2 regions of the Kocuria cellulosilytica genome follow, and region 1 is predicted to be linked to the other one. Evidence: riboswitches for the same ligand, from Rfam matches in the RefSeq annotation. Region 1 holds a riboswitch; the other holds the start of a gene.
What was found. A riboswitch is a leader RNA that binds a small molecule or an ion and turns the genes downstream of it on or off. The one in region 1 is predicted to bind cyclic di-AMP.
Positions count from the first base shown of each region.

Region 2: linked by a shared signal. The riboswitch ahead of RCG67_RS10555 (C40 family peptidase) and the one ahead of RCG67_RS01805 (NlpC/P60 family protein) in region 1 are both predicted to bind cyclic di-AMP.

Region 1 is NZ_JAVFWZ010000001.1:387,830-398,794, forward strand. It holds gene RCG67_RS01795 (pyridoxal phosphate-dependent aminotransferase) at 1-10, opposite strand, end outside; gene RCG67_RS01800 (ATP-binding protein) at 239-2,035, shown strand; gene RCG67_RS01805 (NlpC/P60 family protein) at 2,111-2,611, opposite strand; cyclic di-AMP (ydaO/yuaA leader) riboswitch at 2,617-2,803, opposite strand; gene RCG67_RS01810 (flavin-containing monooxygenase) at 3,368-4,981, opposite strand; gene RCG67_RS01815 (alpha/beta hydrolase) at 4,978-5,943, opposite strand; gene RCG67_RS01820 (GntR family transcriptional regulator) at 6,161-6,838, shown strand; gene RCG67_RS01825 (Rv1352/Rv1906c domain-containing protein) at 6,975-7,682, opposite strand; gene RCG67_RS01830 (exonuclease domain-containing protein) at 8,073-9,596, opposite strand; gene RCG67_RS01835 (hypothetical protein) at 9,598-10,272, opposite strand; gene RCG67_RS01840 (PH domain-containing protein) at 10,478-10,852, opposite strand.
Region 2 is NZ_JAVFWZ010000006.1:52,684-63,648, reverse strand. It holds gene RCG67_RS10585 (NHL repeat-containing protein) at 1-578, opposite strand, end outside; gene RCG67_RS10580 (hypothetical protein) at 729-1,409, shown strand; tRNA gene RCG67_RS10575 (tRNA-Arg) at 1,560-1,632, opposite strand; gene RCG67_RS10570 (DUF4031 domain-containing protein) at 1,889-3,247, shown strand; gene RCG67_RS10565 (hypothetical protein) at 3,198-3,464, opposite strand; gene RCG67_RS10560 (C40 family peptidase) at 3,608-4,513, opposite strand; gene RCG67_RS10555 (C40 family peptidase) at 4,779-5,462, opposite strand; cyclic di-AMP (ydaO/yuaA leader) riboswitch at 5,468-5,655, opposite strand; gene RCG67_RS10550 (metal-dependent transcriptional regulator) at 6,035-6,721, opposite strand; gene serC (phosphoserine transaminase) at 7,160-8,299, shown strand; gene RCG67_RS10540 (MFS transporter) at 8,296-9,507, opposite strand; gene RCG67_RS10535 (DUF3027 domain-containing protein) at 9,561-10,115, opposite strand; gene RCG67_RS10530 (cold-shock protein) at 10,207-10,590, opposite strand; gene RCG67_RS10525 (hypothetical protein) at 10,744-10,965, shown strand, end outside.

The sequences.
Region 1 (10,965 bases):
GTTCCCGCATGCTGTTCCACTCCTCGTCGAGTTGGCGATCGATCCGCTGGCGGACCCGCACCGAGCATACGACTCATATATCAGCCTGGGAAGAGTGGTTCCCGGATGATGTCCTACAGGGAGGCAGTGAGCGCCGAGCGACCTAAAGGTTCATTCAGGCGCTCACTCCGTCATTCACCCCTCATTCAGGCACAATGAGTGAGTGACAAGTGAATGAGAGAACGAGTGAGGGAGTTCCGTGAGCGAAACACACGAGGTCGTCGCCGATCTGCGTCGTCGCGGAGCCGAGCCCACGCATGTGGAGGTCAAAGCCGCCGCGGGAGGAATGCCGAAATCCCTCAAGGAGACCCTGAGCGCCTTCAGTAACGGGGAGGGAGGCATCGTTCTCCTCGGACTGAGTGAGGACGAGGACTTCACGCCTGTGGCGTCGTTCGACGCCGATGCCATCCGGGATGCTGCGGCAGGCATGGCGGCGGACTCCATGACACCCGCGGTGCGGTGCGAGATCGCCATCGAGCCGTTCGAAGGAGCCCGCATCGTCCGGATCGACGTCCCGGAGATGAACTCCGGCGAGAAGCCGTGCTACGTGACGGCCCGGGGTGTCTACGGAGGTTCTTACCTCCGCGTGGGCGACGGTGATCGGAAACTGACCCAGTACGAGGTCACTCAGCTTCTCGCCAACCAGGGCCAACCCACCGATGATCAGCAGCCGGTCAGGGAGGCCGCGCTCGCTGACCTCGACCCCCAAGCGGTCTCCGCGCTGCTCGCCCGCGTGCGGGAGCGCTCCCCTCGGGCCTTCGCCGCAGTGCCCGACGACGTCGCTCTCACCCGCCTGGGCGTGCTGGTGCGGGACGGTGAGAACCTCGTTCCGTCACTGGCGGGCCTGCTGTGCCTGGGCATCTACCCGCAGCAGTTCTTCCCGCAGCTCAACGTCACCTTCGTGGCGCTGCCGGGAACCACCATGGGCGAAACCACCCAGGACGGACGACGGTTTCTCGACAACCAGACCGTCGACGGTCCGCTGCCGGTCATGGTGCAGGACGCAGTGGCCGCGGTGGAGCGCAATATGCTGCGTGGCGCCGTCATCCAGGGGGCTGGACGGTCGGACCGGTACGAGTACCCGCTCGAAGCCGTGCGCGAGCTCGTGGTCAACGCCCTGATGCACCGGGACTACGGGCCCTTGGCCAGGGGGACCCAGGTGCAGATCGAGCTCTATGCGGATCGGCTCGTCGTCAAGAACCCGGGTTCGCTTTACGGTGGCGTCGAGGTCGGGGGCCTCGGCGCGGACGAGATCACGTCCTCGCGCAACGGTCTGCTGGCTCGTCTGCTCTCCGACGTCGAACTCCCGGGCCGGCGCGAGGTCGTCTGCGAGAACAGGGGGTCGGGCATTCCCCGGATTATGGCGACGCTGCGCGCTGCAGGCATGACCCCGCCCGAGTTCGAGGCCACGCTGAGCCACGTCAAGGTCACCGTTCCCCGGCATGCCCTTCTCGACACCGACACCGTAGAATGGATTGCCTCCCTGGGTGCCACCGGCCTCAGCGATGCCCAGCACATGGCCCTGGCGATGCTCCACCACGGCACCGAGGTGTCCAACGAGCGGTTGCGCAGTTGGGGACTCGACAGCCGGGAAGCCACCGCGGCACTCACCGACCTCGTCGACCGGGGGCTGGCCGAGCGTTCTGGAGGGAGACGTTATGCCCGGTATCAGCTCTCACCGGACGTCGCGCTGTCTTCCCGAGTGGCCGGCCCCGATGTCGACCCACCGAGCCCGCCCGCAAGGTTGGTGCCTCGACCCGGCGGGACGATCGTCCTGGACGAAGACTTGGAGTCCGTGTTGCGTGCTGTGGGTGCAGAGGGTCTGGATGCCACGCGCCCGGTGGCCGCCCACCTCGGATGGACCTACAGCCGGACGCTGAGCCGGATCAACGAGCTCATCGGCCGTGGCATGCTCGAGGCCACGGCTCCTCCCACCAGTCGCAAGCGCCGGTACAGGGTCACGGCTGAAGGAGTCCGACGCCTCTCTGAGTCCTGAGGCGCCCCGTAACGAGACTCGGGTGTGCGGTTCCCGTCGGGAGGGGAACCGCACACCCGCATCAGGCGTGGAGTGTCAGCGCACGCGGAGGTAGACGGGGCCGGAGCCGACGTTGACGGTCTGGATGACCGTCTGGTTGCCGTTCCAGCCGCCGTGGACGGCCTTGCCGCCGCCGATGTACACGGCGATGTGGGCGAAGCCCATGCCGCCGTTGGCGTAGTAGACCAGGTCGCCGGGCCGGGCCTGTGCGGCGGAGACCCGGGTGCCGAGCTTCAGGTAGGAGACCGGCCACCCGTGGTGCTTGACCCCGGCCGCGCGCAGGGCCTTGGTGACCAGGGCGGTGCAGTCCTGCCGCACGCCGAGCTGGTTCCGGGCCGCGGCGGCGATGGTCGCGGCCTTGCCGGACTGGGACTGGGTGCTGAGGACCTGCTGGGGGGCTGCGGCGGGGGCGGCCTGGGCCGGGGCCACGCTGCTGAGCGCCAGGGCGCCGCCGGCGACCGCCAGGATGGCGGTGCGCCCGAGGCGGAACGAGCTCTGGGCGCGGTGGCGGGGCGTGCGGGACTGGAAAACGGGCATGAGTGATGTCCTCCCTCTTGCCTGCGAGGTGAGCTGTCGGATGCGGGTGGGAGACACCCGGTCGCAGGGTGGGGGCCCTGACGACTTAACCCCTAGGTCCCGGGGGAGGGACCGTTTCTGGTTCCCCCGCTTCTGCCGAGCGATGTGTCTTGGGGGGCCCCGGGCACCGGCAGAATTCGGCGATGTGCACGGGGGTGCCGATCGATGAGGCGATCGGCACGGAGGAAACACTAATCGAAAAGTAACGAGAAAGTCTCGTTTAGATCACGGGCGTGTCTCGGCTTGAGTGCTGATCCGGCAGGGCACCTCCGCGCCGGGACGCCGTGGTCCGGTGAGGCGCGCCCATGGGGATCCCTCGGGAGGCTCAGTTCGAGACGAAAGTGGTCTTGACCTGGAACTCTGTCCGGGTCGTGCCGACGGGCAAGCATGCCCTGCCCTGGGGCCGAGTATCGGTGACGCCACCCGTGGCAGGGCACGACCGTTTGCCGGGAAAGGTCCACAGAACATTAGATCGCCGACGGGATCGGCCCCTTCCGTGAGGGTCGGGAAAGGCCATCTCCTCCGGCAATCTCCATTGTTGTCCCAGGAATTCGCAAAAAGAAAGAAATGCGTTTGCGGCGCGTCGATTCCGCTCTCCTGGCGTCCTCCGAGCACCAGGCTGCCGAGGAGGGGATGCGCCCCGAAGCCCCGGCCTGCCGGCATGCGGAGGACTCCGGTGCCGCAGCACCGGAGCCCTCCGTTCGGCTGTTCAACTGCTCAGGCGACGCTGAAGCCCTCGTACTGCCGGGAGGCGACCTCGTCGCACTTGGCGCGGTAGGCGCCGACCCCGCCCACGTAGGGCATGAACACCCGCGGCTTGCCGGGCACGTTCGCGCCCAGGTACCAGGAGTTCGCCTGCGGGAACAGGGTCATGTCCGCGGCGTCGTTGACGTGCTGCACCCACGCGTCCTCCGCCTCGGGAGAGGCCTCGGAGCGGACGAGGCCCTGGTCCTCGAGGTAGCGGATGTGCTCGGTGATCCAGTCGACGTGCTGCTCGATCGAGGTCACCATGTTGCTGAGCACCGACGGGCTGCCGGGGCCAGTGACCAGGAACAGGTTGGGGAACCCGGCGGTGGCCAGCCCGAGGTAGGTCCGCGGGCCGGCGGCCCACTTCTCGGCCAGGGCGAGCCCCTCGGTGCCCCGGATGTCGATCCGGTTCAGGGCCCCGGTCATGGCGTCGAAGCCGGTGGCGAAGACGATCGCGTCGACCTCGTACTCCCGCTCCGTGGTGGCCAGCCCCCGCTCGGTCAGCCGGGTGATCGGCGCGGACCGGACATCGACCAGGGAGACGTTTCCCCGGTTGAACGTCGTGTAGTAGTCGGTGTCCACGCAGATCCGCTTGGTCCCCACGGGGTGGTCGTACGGCTTCAGCAACTCCGCGACCTGCGGGTCCTCGACGATCTCGTCGATGCGCTCGCGGATGTACTGGGCCACCACGTCGTTGGCCTCCTTGCTGATCGCCAGGTCCGAGAAGCACTGCCCGAGGCGGAACCCGCCCAGCGTCCAGTGCTCCTCCATCACCTTGCGCTGCTCCGCCGGGCCGGTCTCCAGCGCGGAGGCGGTGCTGGGCGGGAACGGCAGCCCGGTCGGGGTCTGCCGGGCGATCTCCCGGATCCGCGGGTAGTCGGCCTTGATCTGCGCCCACTCCTGCGGGTCCAGCGGCTGGTTGCGCGCCGGGACGCTGAAGTTCGGGGTGCGCTGGAAGACCGTGAGGTGCTCGGCCTGCCGGGCGATCTCGGGGATCGACTGGATGCCCGAGGATCCGGTGCCGATCACCGCGACGCGCTTGCCGGTGAAGTCCACGCCCTCGTGCGGCCAGGAGCCGGTGTGGTGGACCTCCCCGGTGTACTCGGCCAGGCCCTCGAAGTCCGGCACGCGCCCGGCCGAGAGGCAGCCGGTGGCCATGATGCAGTACCGGGCGCTGACCGTCTCCTCGGTGCCGTCCGCGGTCGAGCGGGTGGTGACGGCCCACCGGGCGGTGGCGTCGTCGTAGACGGCGGAGACCACCTCGGTGTCCAGCTGGATGTCGCGGCGCAGGTCGAAGCGGTCGGCCACGTGGTTGAGGTAGCGCAGGATCTCGGGCTGGGTGGGGTAGCGCTCGGTCCACTCCCACTCCTGTTCCAGCTCCCGGGAGAAGGAGTAGGAGTAGTAGGGGCTCTCCACGTCGCACCGGGCCCCGGGGTAGCGGTTCCAGTACCACGTGCCGCCCACGCCGTCGCCCTTCTCGACGACGGCCACGGACCGTCCCTGCTCGCGGAGGCGGTGGAGGAGGTAGAGGCCGGAGAACCCGGCGCCGACGACGACGACGTCCAGCTCGCGCACCGTGCTCATCGCTCGCCCGCCTCCTCCAGCTCGGCCTGGACGTCCGTGGCGATCGACTCCACCACGAAGTCCAGGGCCTCGGCGCTGGCCGGCAGCACGTTGACCATGGAGAAGAAGCCGTGCATCTGGCCCTCCCAGCGGCGCTGGTGGACCTCCACCCCCGCCTCCTGGAGCTTCTCGGCGTAGGCCTCGCCCTCGTCCCGCAGTACGTCGTGGGCGGCGGTGATGACCAGCGCCGGCGGCAGGCCGGAGAGGTCTTCCGCGTGGAACGGCGCGGCGTCCGGGTGTCGGCGCTGCTCGGCGTCGGGCACGTACTGGTCCCAGAACCAGGTCATGAACTCGGTGGTCAGCAGCGTCTGGTTCTCCTCCTCGGTGTAGGAGGGGCGGGTGAAGTCGGCGTCGGTGACCGGGTAGATCAGCACCTGCTCGGCGATCGCCGGCCCGCCGTTCTCGCGCGCCCGCAGGGCCATGACGGCCGAGAGGTTGCCGCCGGCGCTGTCCCCGCCGACGTAGAGCGGGACCTGCGCCCCGGCGATCTCCGCCAGGTGCTCGCCCGCCCAGGTCAGTGCGGTCCAGGAGTCCTCCACCGCGGCGGGGAAGGGGTGCTCCGGGGCCTTGCGGTAGTCCACGAGGACGACGGCGCAGCCCGACTTCTCGGCCAGCTGCCGGCCCAGGGTGTCGTAGCCGTCGATGTCCTGCAGCACCCAGCCGCCGCCGTGGAGGTAGACGAACACGCCGGCCGGGGACTCCCGCGGCACGTGCACCCGGACGCGGAAGCTCCCGCCGTCGGAGGCGTCCAGGACGTGGTCCTCGGTGCGGTGCATCTCGGGGCCCGTGCCGAACATCTCGTTCATGGCGGCGGCGGTGGCGCGGGCCTCGGCGGGGCTCATCTGCCACATGGGCTTGGCGTCGGGCCCGGCGGCCTCGGCGGAGGCGGCCAGGAAGGCGAGGGTGGCGTGGTCCAGGGACATGGGTGTCTCCTCATCGACGGAACGATTCCGGCACCGCTCGTGCTGAGTGATGCAGGTCACACCGACGGTAGACTGCACACTGCATTCTTTCTAGAGGGCCCCCGAATGTTTCTCGCTCACTTCTGGCTACGCTGGGGGCAGCACCGGCCGACCGCCTGTGGTTGCTGCGGCACCAGCGGCGACGTCCGGACCGGCGAGACGGAGGGACACGACAACTGTGGCGTTCGAGATGCCGGCCACCCGGCGGGAGGCGGTCGCGGAGCACCTGCGGGAGGAAATCCTCTCGGGTGCGCTCGCTCCCGGCGCCCCAATCCGCGACGCCGAGATCGCGGCGCGCCTGGACGTGAGCATCACGCCGGTGCGCGAGGCCATCACCGAGCTCATCGGCGAAGGGCTCGTGGTCAGCACCGCCAACAAGCGCCGGCACGTCGCCGTGCTCACCCAGCGGCAGGCGATCGAGCTGATGGACGTGCTCGGGGTCGTCACCGTGGCCGCGCTCGAGCGCGCGGTCCCCCGCCTCGACGACGGCCGGCTCGACGCGCTCGCCGACACCGTCACCCGCTTCACCCAAGAGGCGGGGCAGCACCACTTCGAGGAGTCCCGCACCGGCCTCATCGACGCCGTGCGGGTACTGCTGGCGGCCGCCGACAACGACGAACTGACCGCCATGGCGGAGCAGGTCATGCTGCGCTCGCTGCGGCGGATCACGCTCTACCCCTCGGGCCACCTCGTGCCGCTCTGGGTCGAGGGCTGGCAGGACATGCTGCAGCTGCTGCGTGAGGGCGCCGGTCAAGAGGCGGTGGCCCGGCTGCGGGCGTTCTTCGCGGAGCTGACCACCCGGATGCGGGAAGACCGGCCGCTGGACGCGACGGTGGGGCCGACACCGCCTCGGTGAGCCACGGCTGTGGTTCTTAGGAGTCGACGCGCCGGAGCCTGCGACGCCGCCTGGGACATCGTCCCGATGCGCTCTGCGCCGGTCCGAAGAACCTCCGACGCGTCAGCGGGATTCCCGGATCAGCAACAGCCAGTGGTCACTGGAGCTCCCATGTGCCACAGCGCTTGGTCTCGAAGTCCTGTCCCTCGGCCAGGGTTACGGACGGCCGTCCACCGCCGGGGATGTCGTTGGCGATGATGTCGTCCCCGTTGGTGCCGGAGGTCAGGATGGCCCAGTAGCAGCTCGAACCCACGTCGTCCGTTGAGCGGTACGTGCCGGGATCGATGTCCACGCCGACGGTCCACGTGCCCTCGCGGATGGTGTTCTCCGCCTTCTTCTGTTCGGCTCCGGTGACTGCTTCCTCACGCTTCTTGACGGCGTCCTCCGCCTCCTTGGCGTCGTCCTCGCGTTCCTCGAGCGCCTTCTCGGCAGCGCTGACCTCGTCCTCGCGCTTCTGGAGCTCCGTGTGCCGGTCCTGGAGACCGGACGACATCGTGTCGTAGTCCTCCTGGAGCGACTCGTAGTCCTCCTCGACGCCCGTCTTGGCGGAGGCCAGGGCGACGTACTCGTCACTCGAGGTGGGGTCCGAGGCCACGGCACCTCCGATGCCCAGACCTCCTGCGAAGAGCGCGACACCGGCCACCGCCATGACGATCGGCTTGGTCCTGCTCTTCTGCCGTTCCGGGGCGGACGAGTCGGCCCCGATGTCGGACCGGTCACGGCGGAACGACGTCGTGGCGCGCGTCCAGGCGCCGGCGAGTGCTGCGCCGGAGCGACGGGAGCTGGGATGATCCGTGCGGTCCACCTCGTGGGCGGCTTCCGGATCACTGGCCGGCAGGGGCTGGGTCAGGGGCTCTTTCTCTCCCGCACCAGCATCAGCCTCGTCGTCGACCCAGAACTGCCATCCGTCCGGCGCCGGACCCCACGCGGGGTCGGGGGACCACCCGGGGTGGGGAGCCCAGCCTTCCGGGGGCTGCGGCCAGGTGGGGGGAGCGTTGAAGCGCATGGTGACATCCAGGGGGTCGAGCGGAGGTTGCAAGCACAAACGTAACGGGGAGTGGGCGCCCTTTTTTACCGAGCGGTCACAATGCAGAAATGTGCGGTCTTGAAGCGTTGGACGCCGAGCCAGGGAAGACCGGCCATCTCCGGGTGGTTGCCGTGGAAGGTCGTTCTCGTCCCGGCTGCGATGGACCTGTCATCGACGCCCTTTCACCCACCGGATGACGGTCACGATCAGCCAGGCGATGAATACCAACGGAGCGATGAGCCAAGAGAGCGCAATGATGGTGGACCACACGAACTCCGGCACCCCGACGAGGCTCAGCAATGCGCCGACGATTGTCATGCCCACGATCAGGAACAGGATGATCGACCACATCACGACGTGGAACACCCAGCGACGTTGCGGCTTCACCCGGGGTGACGCCTCAACAGGCAACGGAGGGTCCCACGGCTGCCGCGGGCGGACGGACAGCGGGGGGTCCCAGGGCTGTCGGGGTGGTGCGGCGTACGGCGCCGAGGAGGACTCCGCGGAACCCGGCCGGGGCGGAGTTTCCATCCTCGGCACCGCGTGGGTTTCGGCGGTCCAGGTCCCAGCAAGCACAGGGTCTTCCGAGGCCGACACAGACACGGTGGGCTGCTCCGAGGCGGCCTGCGGTTCCCGCGGGGCCGTGGCCGAATCCGGAGGGATGGAGCTGACCGGAATTGCGTCGTCGAGCACTGCGGGCGGGTCGACGTCGTCCTCGACCGGCGCTCCGGCCTCTGCCCGTTCCAGCAGCTCTCGGAGTTCCGGTTCCCCGATCACGGCGATGCGCTGACCCTCCTGGATGCGCTCGGCGGCCTTCTTCTCCTTGCCGGTGGCGCCGGTCAGCGGTGGATTGCGGACCTGGGCCCCGGCGCCGATCACCAGGCACGTCACCTTCTTCGTGGGGCTCTGCGCGACCACGGCGCCGGCCCCACGCATGCGCTCCTGGATCTCCTCACGAGTTCCGAAGGAGAGATCCCCGGTGATCAGCACGACCTCGTCCTCAAGGGTGGTCGGTGTGGGAACAGTGGGATCGGCGAGCGACGGACCGGTGGCCGGCCGCTCCACGGACGTGCGGTACACCGATTCCGGGGCGCGCCGGGAGCTCGCGGGACGTGCGGGCGACGAGCCAGTGGTGGAGCGGCGCGGCGCTCGTTGCCAGAGTTCGTCCACGGTGGACGCCCCGGTGCGGTGGGCCAGCTCCACGGTCACCTGCGCTGCGGCCAGGGCATCGGCCTCGGCCTGGTGGTGCGGAAAGTCATCCAGTCCGAGATGGCGCACCACGGTGGGGAGCTTGTGGTCCACCAGGTCGAGATGGCCTCGCGAGAGCTGGAGCGTGCAGTGGAACCGCGGCAGGGGAGCCTCCACGCCCGCGGCCCGGTTGGCGGCCCGCCACACGGACTCGTCGAAGGACGCGTTGTGCGCAACGACGGGCAGGTCGGCGCAGAGCCGGTTCAAGCGCTGGGCTGTCTCCGGCCAGGAGAGTCCCTCGGCCATGCACTGCTCCCGGGTGATGCCGTGAATGGCGGTGTTCCTCCGTTCGAAGTGATCCGCCGGCGGTGGAGGTTTGACGAGCCACGACTCCGAGGACTGCACCCGGCCGTTCCGGACGACAGCGACGCCCACGGCGCACGCCGATTCCCTCTTGCCGTTGGCCGTCTCGAAGTCCACGGCCACGAAGTCCAGATCCGGCACGCTACTTCACCTCCTCGATCACCAGGTTGATGCCGTCGTCGGGGTGGTACCCCCAGGACGCCTCGAAGTCGTCCCACGTGCCCGTCTGTCGCCCGTCGAGGGCTCGGGTGCTGTCCATGCGAGCGATGACGCTGTCCGAGGCGTCCAGTCCCTGCAGGACGCACGCCATTTCGGAGACTTCGGCACCGTAGGTGTTGTCCTCGCCGATGGTCTGGATCGATACGCTGCGCCCCTCGTCGCCGATCGTGATGCCGACGGCGTCCGTCAGCCCGCAGTCGTCGACGGCGGTCTCGATGTCAGTGGACCCGAAGCTCACGTCGGCGCTTCCAGCGTCCGGCGTGATGTCGGAACCCGAAGTGGCAGGCGTGACCGGGCCCGAGGCGCCGGCGCCCACCATCACTCCCAGAAGCAGTCCGGCGATCGAACCCGTCCCGCCGAAGATCCAGTGCCGGCTGTCGGAGGAGAGTGCGGAGGCCCAGATCTTCTTCAGCCGCGTCGGGAAGGACGATGTCTTCTTCTTCCTCGTAGCGGTCGGGAAGGAAGCGGGCTGCGCGTCCTCGACCCAGAACTGCCAACCGTCGGGTGCGGGACCCCACGCCGGGTCGGGGAACCAGTTCGGCGGAGGTGTCCAGCCGGAGGGCGGCTGGGGCCAGTTGGGGGGTGTGTTGAACTTCATGGCGCCATTCACGGACGAGGGACGATTACCGCTGCAAACGTAACTCGGGGCGCGGACGTCGAAGAAAGTTGTCACGTCACAGGGTGCCGCGGGGACCGGTCTCGGGCGGGGTTAGACCAGCGTCGACGTTCGGATGTGGCGCGGAGGCGCAGGCGACCGGCCCGCGGGTCACTCGTGCGGGGGACCGCGTGCGTGGGCCTATGCCTCAGTGCTCAACGCCCAGCATCGACTGCGCGATGAGCATGTCGAGGCGCCGGACGTCGACCTTCTTGCCGACCCTGATCTTGATGCGCCCGGCGCGGGTCCAGAGCTCTAGTTCACCATCGAGATCGAAGGTGCCGGCGTTCTCGGACGACCACATGTTGATCGCCGAGTACGGCAGGGAGTACACCTCGACCTTCCGCCCGGCCATGCCCTGGGCGTCGCGGACGATCAACCGCTTGGTGGTGAAGACAGCGCTGTCGCGGAAGGTCTTGTAGGCGGCCACAGGCTGTTCTCCCGGGACCATGAGTTCGGCGACGTCGTTCGGGATGGGGCACTCGGCCACGAACATCCACTGGGTCACTGCTGCTGTTTCCATGACTGCTCCTGTCGTCCACGTAAGCGGGGCCGGCGCAAGATCCCCGGCGTCCCCACATCTGTCCATTCACAGTAGTGAATGCAGGCGCATGCGATCCAGGCATCTGGCGCAGT
Region 2 (10,965 bases), on a different contig from region 1:
AGCTCCCGGCTGGCCGGATCGAGGTGCCGGATGGCGTCGTTGCCGGTGTCGGCGATCACGACGGAGCCGTCGTAGAGGATCTGCAGGTCCTCGGGGTGGTCCAGCTGCGCCACGTCCGTGGGGCCGTCGGTGAAGCCGGCGCCCGCCCGGCCCACGACGGTGCAGACCTGCGGGCCGCCGTCGGGCTTGTCGGTGTCGATCTCGATGCAGCGCAGGGACGAGGAGTCCCGGTCGATGAGCCAGAGGGTGCCGCCGCCGTCCTCGGTGATGGACACGGTGGCGGCGAACTTCGCCTGCGCCGCCTTGCCGTCCCGCCGTCCGGACTCGCCCGTGCCCGCGAACTCGTACAGCACGTCGGTGTACGGGTCCCAGCGGAAGAGCCGGTGCAGGGTGGGCACCGCCACGATCACGGCCGAGAGCTTGTGCGACCACACCATGTCCGCGATGGGGGCGCCGCCGAGGACGGAGCAGTCCACCGTGCGGCGCACCGTCTCGTGGTCCTTCTCGAACAGCGTCAGCACGTTGCCCTCGGTCAGCCGCATGAGCAGGCCGTCCGGGAGTCCGATGGACAGTTCCATGACCGGCACCTCCGTGTCGTCCTCGTCGAGCGCCCGGTCGTCCTCGGCCGGGCCGCCCCCCGTGCGGTCCGTCAGGACCGGTGCGGGTGGCCCCAGCCTACCCCTCGGTCCCCGCGTTGGGCGGTGGGCGCACGACAGGATAATGGGGGCATGGGACTGACACGCGCACAGAAGGCACGCAAGCACGGCGGCGCCGCCTCACCCGCGGGGCCGCCCCGGGGAGCGCGCCTGCACCAGGCGGCACCCGGTGAGCTCCGGCCGGAGCCCACGCGGTCGAGCTCGGGTCTCGTGGTGGGCGTGGCCATGTCCGTGGCGACGCTCCTGTGGCTGTACGTGCACGCCTGGATCCTCCCCCGGTACGGCGCCGCGGCGGCCGACGGGCTCGCCCTGCCCGAGTGGATGCCGGGCGGGTTCGGCCAGGAGCACGCCGAGCGCCTCGCCGCTGCGCTCGGCGCGGAGGGGCGCGCCCAGTACGAGGCGGTGCACCGCTCGTCCGGGCTGCTGGCCCCGTTGTTCGTGGGACTGGCGTGGCTGCTGTTCGTGGCGGTCAACACGGCCTCCCGTACCCGGCGATGGCTTCGCTCGGCCGTGGTGCTCGGCTTCGCGGCCGTCTCGCTGGCGGGCAACGCGGCGATCGACGCCGCTCTCGCGGACCCCGGGGACGGCTCCGCCGTGACCACGGCCTCCGTGCTGGTGGTCGCCCGCTGGGTCCTGCTGGTGCTGCTGCTCGCCGTGACCGCGGCCGTGGCCGTGGAGGCCGTCCGGCGCCGGTCGGGCACCGCCTCCGGCGATGCCCCGCCCCGGGACCGCGCGCCCACCCCGCGGCGCTGACCGGCGGGTCCGGGTGCCGAAGGGGCCCGGGGCGCGCAGACCCGCGCCGGAACTGCGTCCGGCCCCGCGCCGGAACTGCGTCCGGCCCCGCGCCGGAACCGCTCCGGACGGTCGGACGCCCCGGACCGTGCGGTCCGGGGCGTCCGTGCGTGCCCTCGATTGGATTCGAACCAACGACACCGGCTTTAGGAGAGCCGTGCTCTATCCCCTGAGCTACGAGGGCGACGCGAACAGTCTAGGGGCTCCCCCGGACCCCCGCTAACCGGCCGCCTCCGGACCCCGGCCTGTCCGGACCCGGCGAAGCCCACCGGCCGACGGCCTGTCCGGGTCCGGCGAAGCCCACCGCCCGGCGGCCCGAACACCCGTCCGAGCCGCCGCCCGACGGCCCGTCCGGGCCCGCCGGGCCCACCGCCCGACGGCCCGGACACCCGTCCGACCCGCCGGGAGCCGGCCGGTGCAGCCCCACTAGGATCGATCGCATGCCCGTCTACATCGATCCGCCGCTGTGGCCGGCCCACGGCACGCACTTCTCGCACCTGGTCTCCGACACCTCCTACGAGGAGCTGCACGCCTTCGCGGACCGGCTGGGGGTCTCCCGGCGCGCCTTCGACCGGGACCACTACGACGTGCCGGAGAGCCGGTACGAGCAGGCGGTGGCCGCGGGTGCCCGGCCGGTCGACGGCCGGCAGCTCACGCGCGTGCTCGTGCGCAGCGGGCTGCGCGTTCCCGCGCGGGCGCGCCCGGACCGGATCGCCCGTGTCCTCCTGCGGCGGTGGGCCGCCCGTTTCCCGGCGCACCCGGCGCTGGGCGAGGAGCTCGTGCACCGGTGGAGCGAGCCGCACCGGCACTACCACGGCCCGGCGCACCTGCTCGCGGTGCTCGAGGCCCTCGACCTGCTGCTGGCCGGGACCCGGCTCGACCCCGCCCGGTCCGAGGCCCTGGTCCTGGCCGCGTGGTTCCACGACGCGGTCTACCGGGGCCGCCCCGGGGCCGACGAGCAGGAGTCCGCGGAGCTGGCCCGTGCGCGGCTGACCGCCGCCGGCTTCCCCGAGACGCTCGCGGCGGAGGTCGAACGGCTGGTGCTGCTCACCCTCGGGCACCGGGTCACCGACGAGGACCCCGCCGGAGGGCTGCTCCTCGACGCCGATCTCTCGGTGCTCGGGGCCGACCCGGCGGGCTACGCCGCCTATGTCGCGGGGGTCCGGAAGGAGTACGCGCACGTGCCGGAGGCGGTGTTCGCGCAGGCCCGGCTGCGCGTGCTCGAGGACCTCCGGCACCGGCGCCCGCTGTTCCGGACCCCGGCCGCCCGGCGGCGGTGGGGCGCCGCGGCGGTCCGCAACCTCGAGGACGAGATCGCCCGGCTGCGCGCGGCCGTCGGGGCGGGTCCCGCCGGTCCCCCCGCGGAGGCCGCGGTGCTGACCATCACCGCCGTGTGCCTGCGGGACGACGACGGGGCGCTGCTGACGGTGCGCAAGCGCGGCACGGAGCGTTTCATGCTGGTGGGCGGCAAGCTCGATCCCGGTGAGTCCCCGGCGGCGGCGGCCGTGCGCGAGACGGCGGAGGAGGTGGGCCTGCGGCTGGACCCCGCTCAGCTGAGCCTGCTCGGGGAGTTCGAGGCGCCGGCCGCGAACGAGGCCGGCACGTGGGTGCGCTGCACCGTGTTCACGGCGCCGCTGACGGGCCGGCCCGTGCCGCTCGCGGAGATCGAGGAGCTGCGCTGGCAGCACGTCGACGAGCACGTCCTCGACGCGCTCCCCGCGGACCTGGCCCCGCTGCTGCGGGAGCACGTCATTCCGGCGCTGCGCCGCCCTCCCGGCGGTCCGTGCGCCCGGGCGTGACGTGCCGCCGCCGGTGGAGCAGGATCCCGGTGACCAGTCCGAGCACGATCCCGATGCCGCCGAGGACGGAGAGCCACATCGCGGCGTGGCCCACGAAGGCCGCGACCACGAACCCGGCCACGATGCCGGGCACGGCGCCGGCGATCATGCCGTAGGCCATGTAGGCGTACTCACGATCGAGGCTCGTGCGGGCGTTGCGGCTGAAGTCGGTGGACATGGTCCCAGTCTATCGGCCGCCGGGCGGGCACCGGAGCGGGCGCCGCAGCGGCCGGCGAGGAGACTCCGGGAACGACAGCGGGTGCGCGGTTCCCGTCTGGCCGACCAGGAACCGCGCACCCGAACCGGTGCTCTCGCGGGCGCTCAGCGCACGCGGACGTAGACGGGGCCGGAGCCCACGTTGACGCTGTCGATGACGGTCGTGCCGCCGTTCCAGCCGCCGTGGACGGCCTTGCCGCCGCCGATGTAGACGCCGATGTGGGCCGCGCCCATGCCGCCGTCGGCGTAGTAGACGAGGTCGCCGGGCTGCGCCTGGCCGGCGGAGACCTGCGTGCCGAGGCTCAGGTAGGAGGCCGGCCAGCCGTGGTGGTTGATCCCGGCGGCGCGCAGGGCGTTCGTGACGAGCGCGGTGCAGTCCTGGCCCACGCCGAGCTGACCCATGGCGGCGGAGGAGATGGTCGCGCCCTTGCCGGAGGCGGAGCTCTGGGTGCTGACGGTGCGCTCGGCGGCCGGGGCGGCCTGCACGACCGGCTTCGGGGCGGCGACGGGCTTCGGGGCCGGGGCGGCCTGCACGACCGGCTCGGGAGCGGCGGGCTTCGGCGCCGCCACGACCGGGGCCGGCGCGGCGGCCGGCTTCGGGGCCGGGGCGGGCGCGGCGGCCGGCCTCGGGGCGGGGGCGGCCGGCACGGCCGGCTTCGGGGCCGGGGCGGCCACGGCGGGGGCCGCGACGACCGGCGTCTGCACCTTCCGCTCGGCCTTCTTCTCGGCCTTCTTCTCCGCCTTCTTCGCAGCAGGCTTCTCCGACGCCGGCTTCTCGGCCTTCGTCACGTGGGCGACGGGCTCGAGGGACACGGCAGGGGCCGCGGCGGGGGTCGCGGCGGCCACGGCGGACAGCGGGGCGTCGGCGGAGGCGTCCTGGGCCGGAGCGGCCTGCACGGACACGGTGGTGGCGAGGGCCAGTCCGGAGAACGCAGCGACGGCGGCCACGGTGCGGGCCTTGCCGGTCAGGAGCGAGCCGATGCCGTTCGAGGAGTTCAGGTCACGGGTCATGAGGAGTTCAGACGACTTTCTGGCGGGGCCGAGCCGGCCTGCCGGAGGGCACGGGGACAGCACGGATCGCCCCGGGCGGTGCTGGGGTGGTCCGGTGTCCGGCAGGACGGTGTTCCGGGATCGGGAACGACGGCCGGGCGAGCGGAGGGGAGAGGCGCTGTCCGGGCGGACAGCAGGAAGCACGGAGAACCGGGAGAGCGGCTCTCCGTGCCCTGGGGGGGATCGGGTGCCGCCCGCACCCGGAGGTGCGGGCGGCGGGGACCGATCAGAAGGTGTAGTAGCCGTCCAGCTGCATGGCGTTGACGGAGTGGACCTGGGTGCCCTGGGTCGGGTTCAGGGCGGAGATCATCTTGCCGCCACCGATGTAGACGCCCACGTGCGCGCCGCCGTTCTGGGAGACGAGGTCGCCGGGCTGCGGGTTGGCGGTGGGGGTGCCCGCCGCGAACTGGGACCAGGTGGTGCGGGGCAGGTCGATGCCGTTCTGGGCGAAGACCCACTGGGTGAAACCGGAGCAGTCCCAGGCGCCGTAGGCGGTTCCGCCGTAGACGTAGCCGGCACCCTGCGCGGACATCGCGGTGCCGACGATGCCGCCGGCGGCCGGGGCGATGGCCGTGGTGGCGGTGGACTGGGGGGTCACGCTCGCGGAGGCGGCGGCCGGCTGGGGTGCCGGGGCCGGGGCCTCGTAGGCGGGGGCGGCGGGCTGGGCGGCGGGCTGCGCGGCGACCGGGGCCTCGTAGGTGTACGAGGTGTAGCCGGCCAGCGAGGCGGATGCCGGGGCCGGGGCCGAGTAGGCCGCGCCGGACTCGACGGGGGCCTGGGCGTAGGCCTGGGCCGGGGCGATGGAGCCGATCACCGCGGCGCCGGCGGCGGCGGCGATGGTGGTGTTGCGCACGGCGTGCGAGGTGCTCTCGGCGCGGTGGCGGGCAGAGTTCTGCTTGAAAAGCGACATGGTTGAGTTCCTCCCTTTGCCTACGAGGTGAGCTGTCGGATTCGGGTGGGAGACACCCGGCCGCAGAACGCACGCGCTCTGACGACTTAACCCCAAGGACCCGGATCACCGGGACCGAAAGTGGTTCCCCCGCTTCTGCCAAGCAGTTTCTGTGTAGAGGCCACGGGCACCGGCAGAATTCGGCGATGTGCTTCGTGGGCGCCGATCCGACCAGTGATCGGCACGCGTTGAACAGTACATGACAGATTACGGAAGTGTCACGTTTTGATCACGGCCGATCACGAAGAGGCAACGAACGTGATATCAATTCGGCCCTATTGATTGGTTGAGCAGATGAATTTGCCCGCGTGACGGCCTGTGCAGTGTGCTTCTGAGCCCGGGAAATCCGCGTCCCACCAGGGCCGGCACCTCTCGGGCGCCCGCCGGGGACCGGACTGGCCGAAAGTGTCTTGTGAACGTCCACACATCCGGGACGGGACCGCCCGCCGGGGCGGTTTCGGGCCCCGGCGGGCGACGCCGCGCCGCTTCGGAGGGCACGGCGGGAGATGTCCCCCGTCGCCCCCGGCGGGGCGTCAGGAGGCGAGGACGCGGATGGCCGCGGCGGTCCGCAGGTCGACCTCCGCGGACCGTCCCGTGGCCGGCACCTCGATGCGCACGAGCTGACCGTCCACCCGCGCCCTGACCTGGGCCCCGGTGAGCACGCCCACGTCGCTCAGCACGCCCAGCAGGTCGGCGTCCGCCTGGACCACCTCCGGCAGCAGCGCGATGGTGTGCGGGCCGTCCGGGACGTGGCGGGCGGCGTCGAGCAGGGAGGGGTGCGCCGCGGCGGGGCTGTCCTCCACCCCGAGGGCGGCGAGACCGGGGATCGGCGTGCCGTACGGCGAGTGCCGGGGGCTGTGCAGCAGGTCCACGAGCCGCCGCTCGACCTGCTCGCTCATGACGTGCTCCCACCGGCACGCCTCGTCGTGGACCTGGGCCAGGTCCAGGCCGATGACGTCGGCGAGCAGCCGCTCCGCGAGCCGGTGCTTGCGCATGACCTGCACGGCTCGCTCCCGGCCGGCCTCGGTGAGCAGCAGCGACCGGTCCGGGCCCACGGTCAGCAGCCCGTCCCGCTCCATCCTGGACACCGTCTGCGAGACCGTGGGCCCGGAGTGGTCGAGACGCTCCACGATGCGGGCCCGCATCGGTGTGATCCCCTCCTCCTCGAGCTCGAGCACGGTCCGCAGGTACATCTCCGTGGTGTCGATCAGGTCGCTCATGCCTCAGTCATCCTTCGTCCGGCCGTCCGGCCCCGGGGATCCTGCCCGGTCCGGTCTTCCTGCACGAGCTTAGTGCGAGAGCCCCGTTCTGGCCCGGACGGAGAGCGGCACCCGCGGAGCCCACGGCCCGATGAGCCCGGCCCCCACCGCCCCCGGCACCCCGCAGCCCGGCGCCCACCGCCCCCGGCACCCCGCAGCCCGGCGCCCACCGCCCCCGGCACCCCGCAGCCCGGCGCCCACCGCCCCCGGCACCCCGCAGCCCGGCGCCCACCGCCCCCGGCACCCCGCAGCCCGGCGCCCCCCGCACCCGGCACGCGCGGAGCCCGGCGTCCGCGGGTGGGGCAGAATGGGCCGAGGCGCGCACGGCGCGAGCGTCCCGTCCCGGCGGCCGCGCCCACCGCCCGTCACCCGCCGCACGTCATCCCGAGGGAGCGCCCGTTGCCCGCACACGTCACCATCCCCCAGCACCTGCTGCCCGCCGACGGCCGGTTCGGCGCCGGCCCCTCGAAGATCCGCCCGGCCCAGGTCGAGGCCGTGGCCCGCGCCGGAACCGCCCTGCTCGGGACGTCCCACCGCCAGGCGCCGGTGCAGCAGCTCGTGGGCTCGGTGCGCGAGGGCCTCGCGCAGTTCCTCGGCCTCCCCGAGGGCTACGAGGTGCTGCTGGGCCTGGGCGGGGCGACCGCCTTCTGGGACGCCGCCGCCTTCGGGCTCGTGCAGCGCAAGGCACAGCACCTGGTGTTCGGCGAGTTCGGGGCGAAGTTCGCCCAGGCCACCGACGGCGCCCCGTTCCTGGAGGCCTCCTCGATCGTGGAGTCGGCCCCCGGAGCGCGCCCGGAGGCCCGTGCGGAGGAGGGCGTGGACGTCTACGCCTGGCCCCAGAACGAGACCTCCACCGGGGTCGCCGCGCCCGTGGCGCGGCCCGCCGGCACCGCGGACGAGGCGCTCGTGCTGGTCGACGCCACCTCGGCGGCCGGCGGAATGGCCGCCGATCTGGCCGCGACGGACGTCTACTACTTCTCCCCGCAGAAGAACTTCGGCTCCGACGGCGGGCTGTGGCTCGGCGCGTTCTCCCCCGCGGCCGTCGAGCGGATCGAGCGGATCGGCGCCTCGGGGCGGTGGGTCCCCGACTTCCTGCAGCTCACCACGGCGCTCGAGAACTCCCGGAAGAACCAGACCTACAACACTCCCGCCCTGGCCACCCTGGTCATGCTCGACGAGCAGGTCCGGTGGCTCAACGAGCAGGGCGGCATGGCGTGGGCCGCGGCCCGCACGAAGGAGTCCTCCGACCTCGTCTACGCGTGGGCGGAGGCGGCCCCCTTCGCGAGCCCGTTCGTGGCCCGCCCGGAGGACCGCTCCACCGTGATCACCACCGTGGACTTCGACGACGCCGTGGACGCGGCCGGTGTCGCGGCGGTCCTGCGCGCCCACGGAGTGGTGGACGTCGAGCCCTACCGCAAGCTGGGGCGCAACCAGCTGCGGATCGCCACGTTCGTCTCGATCGAGCCCGACGACGTGGCCCGGCTGCTGCGCTGCGTCGACCACGTCGTCGAGCAGCTCCAGGGACGGTCGGGGCGCTAACCGGCGGGCACGCGCCCCGCGCGCAGCCGCCACCACACGACGAAGCCCACCAGGGCCCCGCCGAGACCCGCAGCCACGGCGACCCCCATGCCCCAGCGCGCCCCGAGGGCGTCGGTGATCCAGCCGACGACCGGCGCCCCGATCGGGGTGCCGCCCATGAAGATGGCCATGTACAGGCTCATGACCCGTCCGCGCATCACCGGTGAGGTGGTCGACTGCACGTACGCGTTGGCGGTGGTCATGATGGTGAGGGAGGACAGTCCGCAGGGCACCAGCCACAGCGCGAACAGCGGCAGGCTGGGCGCCGTCGCCGCGCCCAGGCAGCTGACGGCGAAGACCGCGCTGCCCCCGTAGACGTAGCGCAGCCGGGCGCTGCGGCGCCGGGCCGAGAGCAGGGCCCCCGCCACCGTGCCGACCGCCAGGACCGAGTTGAGCAGTCCGAAGGTCTCCGGGCCGCGGCCGAACTCGGGGCCGGCCATGGCCGCCAGGAACACCGCGAAGTTCAGCCCGAAGGTGCCGATGAGGAAGATGGTGATCAGCACGGCCACGATGTCGGGGCGGCTGCCGACGTAGGCCAGGCCCTCCCGGATCTGCCCCCGCCCCCGGCCGGACCGCGGCATCCCGCGCAGCTCGTCCGTGCGGATCGCCAGAACGGCGGCGAGCATGGCGCCGAAGGTCAGCGTGTTGAGGAGGAACACCCAGCCCGACCCGATCGAGGCGACGAGCACGCCGGCCACGGCGGGCCCGATCATCCGGGCCGTGTTGAACGAGGTCGCGTTCAGGGCCACGGCGTTGGAGAGGTAGGCGTCGTCGACCATCTCGGAGACGAAGGTCTGGCGCACGGGGGCGTCCAGCGTGGAGACGACGCCCAGGGCGAGGGCGAAGCCGTAGACGTGCCACAGGGTGGCCGCGCCGGCCAGGACCAGCACCCCCAGACCGGCCGCCAGCACCGCCATGGCCGTCTGCGTCCACAGCAGCAGGCGCCGCCGGTCGAGCCGGTCCGCGAGCACACCGGCCCAGGGCGCGAGGAAGAGCTGGGGCAGGAACTGCAGGGCCGTCACCACGCCCATGGCGGTGGCGTCGTGGTCCGAGAGCTCGTCGAAGACCAGCCACGACTGGGCCGTGCGCTGCATCCACGTCCCGATGTTGGACACGAGCGCGCCGAGGAACCACAGCCGGTAGTTGCGGAACCGGAAGGACCGGAACATCCCGCGCGCGGGCTCCGGGGCCTCGTCCGTCCCGGCGGTCCCCGGTGGAGCGGTCAGGGCCGCTCGCTCTCCTGCGGCGGGACGGACCCGTCCTCGGCCGCGGCACGGTCCTCGGGGGCCCGGTCGCCGCCGGCCGCGTCCCCGGGGCCGCCGGGCGCACCGGCCGCGGCGTCCTCCCCGGCCTCCTCCTCGGCCCGGTCCTGCTCCTCCTGCGCCTTCTCCTCGGGGCTCACCCGGGCGGACCACGGGACCCACTCGGGTGCCAGGAGGGCGTCCTCCCCCGGCAGCAGGCCCACCTCGCAGACCGTCACGGCCTTGCTGCGGGGGGCTCGGGCCAGGCTCGCGAACCAGTTCCACCCTCGGTACCCGGGCAGCGCGCACTCGAAGAGGTGGACGACCAGCCGGTCCCCCTCCGCCGTCACCCGGTGCCCGGGACCGATCTGCGCGGGCTCCGCGATCTGCTCGACCGCGGCGCGGGCCGTGGCGACGTCGGCCGCGAGCAGGGCGTCGTGCTTCGGGGTCCGGCGGCGGCGGGGCGCCGGTGCCGCCGGCTCGGGCGCCGCGGGCGCGGCCTCGGCGGTCGCGTCCTGGGCGGTCTCCTCGGTCACTGCTGGTCTCCCTCGTGCTGGGTGTCGGCGATGGGTGGCGGTTGCCGGCGGGGGGTGCGCCGGGGCGGAGCGGGGCGGCGGTGCGGTGGGCTCAGACGTCCAGGTTGTCGGCCACGGTGCGCAGGATCGCGGCGATCTTCTTCCCGTGCGCGGAGTCGGGGTAGCGGCCCCGGTGCAGCCCGTTGGACATGTCGTCCAGGAGCTTGATGAGGTCCTCCGTGATGACCGCCATCTCGTCGGCTGGCTTGCGGACGTTCTTCGCGACCGACGGGGTGCGGTCCAGGATCCGGGCGGAGAGCGCCTGCGCGCCGCGCCGTCCCTGCGCCACCCCGAACTCCATCCGCGTCCCCGGCTTCACCGTGGTGGCCCCGGAGGGCAGTGCCGAGGAGGGCAGGAAGACTTCCTGGCCGTCGTCGGCCGCCAGGAACCCGAAGCCCTTCTTCGCATCGAACCACTTGACCTTGCCGGTGGGCACGCTGTCTCCCTCGTCCTCGTGTTTCGTGGCGGGGGCCCGCCGGTCGCTGCCGGCGGGCCACCCTGTGGAACATCCCATTCTAGCCCTGCTCCACGGACGGGAGCCGCCGGGGCGCGGTCACCAGCACACCGCTGCGCTCGGTATTCTGGAGCCATGCCTGCTACCGACGACCGCGCGGCCGCGCCCGCGGACCGCACCGCCCGACGCCCCGGGGTCGACGTCCTGGGCGCCTCCGCGGTCGTGCTCGGCCTGGTGTCCGCCGCGTGCCTCGCCCTGCTGCTCGTGCTCGAGGCCGTCGGCGCCGACCCCTGGGACGGGCTCACCGTCGTCCCGTGGTTCGCGTTCCCCGTGGCCTTCCTGCTGTTCTGCGCGGTC